Regions from separate parts of the Pantoea phyllosphaerae genome, predicted to be linked through region 2. Evidence: predicted binding sites of a transcription regulator. Region 2 holds the regulator's gene; the other holds the start of a gene.
What was found. The regulator ArgR, encoded in region 2, controls arginine synthesis, uptake and breakdown. The targets are predictions, from matches to a motif close to ANTGAATAAAAATACANT.

Region 1: argF (ornithine carbamoyltransferase) is a predicted target of ArgR. The motif match lies at 1,224-1,241, and genes of this name have one in related genera.

What each region holds. Positions count from the first base shown of each region.
Region 1 is NZ_JBPFDE010000004.1:236,522-238,924, reverse strand. Features, by position in the region: gene miaE (tRNA isopentenyl-2-thiomethyl-A-37 hydroxylase MiaE) at 1-618, opposite strand, end outside; gene rraB (ribonuclease E inhibitor RraB) at 675-1,103, opposite strand; gene argF (ornithine carbamoyltransferase) at 1,267-2,274, shown strand.
Region 2 is NZ_JBPFDE010000022.1:33,220-35,622, reverse strand. Features, by position in the region: gene mdh (malate dehydrogenase) at 1-717, opposite strand, end outside; gene argR (transcriptional regulator ArgR) at 1,138-1,608, shown strand; gene yhcN (peroxide/acid stress response protein YhcN) at 2,082-2,345, shown strand.

The DNA of each region.
Region 1 (2,403 bases), on a different contig from region 2:
GTGGCGCGCTTCAGAACGCAGCAGCGAGATGTAGAACTTCTCCAGCTCCGCATCCAGCCAGGGCGCCAGGCTGGCGAAACGCTCGCAGGAGCGCGCCTCGATATAGGCGCCGCAGATCAGCTTGTCCACCAGCGTATCGGGCTCGTGCGTGGTGATCTCCCGTAGCAGCCCTTTGGCGTAGCGGCTGGAGGTGATCTTTTTATAGGGCAAGCCGCGCGCCTGCATAATCTCCCATACCTGATAGAAGTGGTGCAGCTCCTCTTTAATCAGCAGCACCATCTTCTCCACCAGATCGTCCGCCCAGGGCAGCTCGTTGCGCACGATGATGCTTTTAGAGAGGCTTTTATGCGCCTGAATAAACTGGCTGTCGGGCTGCTCGCGGAAAATAAAATCTTCGTAGGGCTTCAGCCAGGCGAGAATCGCCTCGCCGCTCGGCTTGTCGGCGACATATTTGCGGATCAGCCAGGTGGCGGTCTGTGCCGCTTTCAGTTCGCAAACCAGATGGTCGGTCAGCAGCAGCGTCAGGTTTTCCGGTTTGCGCGCCTCGTCAATCCAGGCTTGCGGCGTGCGGCAGAGTAAAAAATGATAGATGGGCTCAAGCAGCGGTGCGTAGTTCATGTCGGTTCAAAAGGCAGGATGCGGGAAGGCGGAGCGCGCGGCTCCGCCAGGGGAAATCAGTGGCGCACGCCGGTATCTTCGTCACCGTCGATAATGTCGCCATCTTCGTCGTCATCTTCATCTTCGGCGTCGGGATCTTCGAAGTAAGTGCCCCAGCCGTCGTAGTCGACGTTGTATTTGCCCACCAGATTGACCAGCTGCTCAACCTGCGCGTCGATCAGCTCTGGCTTCAGCGCCGACTCGCTGAGGATATCGACGCACATCACCGTGGTGCCGTCCTCCAGCTCCAGCTCTTCGGGCTCGGTCACTTCATAACCCAGCTTGAACGCGTCGACGGCCGCTTTTTCCAGCGAGTCGAAGTTGTTGCAGGAGAGATGATGTTCAATGGTATAGAGCGCATCCGGATCGCTGCCGTCTTCCAGCAGCTCATCAATGATCAGGCGTGTCTCTTCACGCTGCTCTTCCAGCAATGCTTCATATGCCATGGCAAATTCCCCTCAGTGTTCGGCAATAAACAACTATTTTCCCACACTGCCCGGCGCGCCACTACTCAAAACGGAAAGTTTCTTTACGCTGGGGTTGAAAATGAATATTCATACGTTTAGATTGAATTTTCATTCAATCAGAATGGCTGTACTGGAGCCCGTTATGAGTCACCTTTTTCAACGCCACTTCCTTCGGCTGCTCGATTTTAGCCCGGCCGATATCACCTCCCTGCTCGACCTCGCCGCTGAATTAAAACGCGCTAAAAAAAACGGTAGCGAAACCCCGCGCCTGAAGGGCAAAAACATCGCGCTCATCTTCGAAAAAGACTCGACCCGTACCCGATGCTCTTTCGAAGTTGCCGCATATGACCAGGGCGCCCGTGTCACTTATCTCGGCCCGAGCGGCAGCCAGATCGGCCACAAAGAGTCGATGAAAGATACCGCCCGCGTGCTGGGCCGCATGTATGACGGCATCCAGTATCGCGGCTACGGCCAGGCGCTGGTGGAGACGCTGGCGGAATTCGCCGGCGTGCCGGTGTGGAACGGCCTTACCACGGAATTCCACCCTACCCAGCTGCTGGCAGATCTGCTCACTATGCAGGAGCATCTGCCGGGCAAGGCGCTGAGCGAGATGACGCTGGTCTATGTCGGCGACGCCCGCAATAACATGGGCAACAGCATGCTGGAGGCGGCGGCGGTAACCGGCCTGGATCTGCGCCTGGTGGCGCCGAAAGCGTGCTGGCCGGAAGCCGATCTGGTTGAAACCTGCCGCCAGGCGGCGCAGCAAACCGGCGGCAGCATCACCCTGACCGAGGATATCGCCGCAGGCGTCAGGGGCGCGGACTTTATCTATACCGACGTCTGGGTGTCGATGGGCGAGGCGAAAGCGGTATGGGAAGAGCGTATCGCGCTGCTGCGCAACTATCAGGTCAATCAGGCGATGCTGCAGCTGACCGGCAACCCGCAGGTGAAGTTCCTGCACTGTCTGCCGGCGTTTCATGACGATCAGACCACGCTGGGCCGTCAGATGGCCGAGCAGTACGGGCTGCACGGCGGCATGGAGGTGAGCAACGAGGTTTTCGAATCGGAGCACAGCATCGTGTTCGACCAGGCGGAAAATCGTATGCACACCATTAAAGCGGTCATGGTGGCGACGCTGAGCCAGGCATAGCCGCTCAGCCAGCCGCTCCGCAAACGTTTTCCCTTGATGCAAAACGCCGGACGGGTATAATGCGCCCCAATTTGCCGGAGGAAGCATGCAACAGCGCAGCGCACACATTCACGCGACATCACGCCTGAA
Region 2 (2,403 bases):
CACCAGCGACAGGCCGAAGCGCGCCGCGGCCTGACCCATCGACAGCGTCGCCGATCCGCCGCCCGCTTTAGCTTCGACCACCTCCGTCCCCGCATTCTGGATACGTTTCGTCAGGCTGGCGACCTCGTCTTCGCTAAAGCTTACGCCTTTCACCTGCGACAGCAGCGGCAGGATGGTCACGCCGGAGTGGCCGCCGATTACCGGCACCTCAACCTCATCTGGCTGCTTGCCTTTTAGCTCGGCGACAAAGGTATTTGCGCGGATAATATCCAGCGTGGTGACGCCGAACAGCCGGTTTTTGTCATAGACGCCGTGCTTTTTCAGCACGTCAGCGGCGATGGCTACCGTGGTATTGACCGGGTTAGTAATAATGCCAACAAGCGCTTTAGGCGCGGTTTGCGCCACCTGCTCGATCAGGTTGCGCACGATGCCTGCGTTAACGTTAAACAGATCGGCGCGATCCATGCCTGGCTTACGCGCGACGCCCGCTGAGATCAGGATGACGTCCGCACCCTGCAGCGCAGGCGTCGCGTCTTCGCCGCTAAAGCCCTGAATTTTGACCGCGGTGGGAATATGGCTGAGATCCACCGCTACACCGGGCGTCACCGGCGCAATATCATAGAGCGTAAGTTCAGAACCCGCAGGAAGCTGGGTTTTTAACAGAAGGGCGAGCGCCTGACCAATTCCGCCAGCAGCGCCAAGAACGGCAACTTTCATTCTGTACTCCTTATTAAGGTGGGGCAGAGTAGAGCCGAATTTCCATCTGTGTTAAGACCTGAATCAACTTCTCAGACGATGACAAACCCACTGTTCATTATGCGTGCAGCAGCACTTAATCTTTTGGGTTGCTACTTTGTCAGCACAACGCGCCTGAATGACCAACAACAATGTCGATGGCAGATAGAGCACGGCCATGATAGCTATCCATATGACACCTCAATTGTATAACAATTCTGCAACCTTCGCTTTTCCTGCTCTTGCGTCTTTTTGGTCTGTGCTAAAAATTTTGCTATCATTGCCGCCCGCAACCCGCTGCGCCTGCCTTTTTTATCGACTAATTGCATAAAAATTCATTCATATGCATAATAATGTATCTGCCGTCGGCGGGCGTTCGGCATTTTTCTTTACTGGTAGCTTATGCGAAACCCATCTAAACAAGACGAATTGATTAAAGCGTTTAAAGCCTTGTTAAAACAAGAGAAATTCAGCTCTCAAGGCGAAATTGTACAGGCGCTTCAGGAGGAAGGCTTCGACAATATCAATCAGTCGAAGGTGTCTCGTATGCTGACTAAATTTGGCGCGGTGCGCACGCGTAACGCCAAAATGGAGATGGTTTACTGTCTGCCGGCGGAACTGGGCGTGCCGACCACCACCAGCCCGTTAAAAAATCTGGTGCTGGATATCGACTATAACGATGCGCTGATCGTGATTCGCACCAGCCCTGGCGCAGCGCAGCTGATCGCCCGTCTGCTTGACTCGCTAGGCAAAGCGGAAGGCATTCTCGGCACCATCGCTGGCGACGATACGATCTTTATCACGCCCGCGCGCGCGTTCACCGTCAGAAAACTGCATAGCGCGCTTCTTACCGTATTTGAGCAAGAGCTTTAAATCGCTTCTTTTGACCGGCAGCCCTGCTGCCGGTCGCTCTGCCTGCCCTGCTTGCCCCTCATTCACCGCTTATTCAGTTCCTTAACTTATTCCTCTACCTGCTGACGTCATGAGTCTGTATGGTCATACCTATTTGCCTGCTTAACCTTCCGCGCTATTTTACGCTGCTTTACACTATGTGATTAGCGGTAATGCCCAGATCTAAATCAATAACCAGCGACATTCACCATAGCCTTTCGCACAAAAAGATAAAGTCACCCATCCTGCTATTTTTAAAGGCATTTAACCGCTATAGCCTGGTTTTTAACCCGTTTTTATAACCATAAAGAATAAAAATGAGCCATAAGGATAAAGAATCACAACAAAACATTATTAGGCAGGTATTAATTTCATGCGTTATTAGTTCTATACTTCTTTTCGTGACGCAAATCACATCAAACAAAAAGAGAAAAACAGACGACGAGGAAATATATATGAACGTTAAAACTACTATCGCAACTTTGAGCATTCTGTCTGCCCTGTCATTCGGTGCTTTTGCAGCGGAATCTATCGACGCCCAGCAGGCGCAAAATCTGCAGTCAATTGGCTCAGTCAGCGTAAGCGGCGTAGCGGGTTCTCCAATGCAGATTAAAGAAGAGCTGAATGCGAAGGCAGAGCAGAAAGGCGCCAGCGCTTACCGCGTTATCGAGGCTTATAACAACGGCAACTACCACGCTACCGCCGAGCTGTATAAATAAGCGCGTTAGCCAGATGTCGTTGGACGGGCAGCCTTATTGAAGCGCGCATTGCGCATCG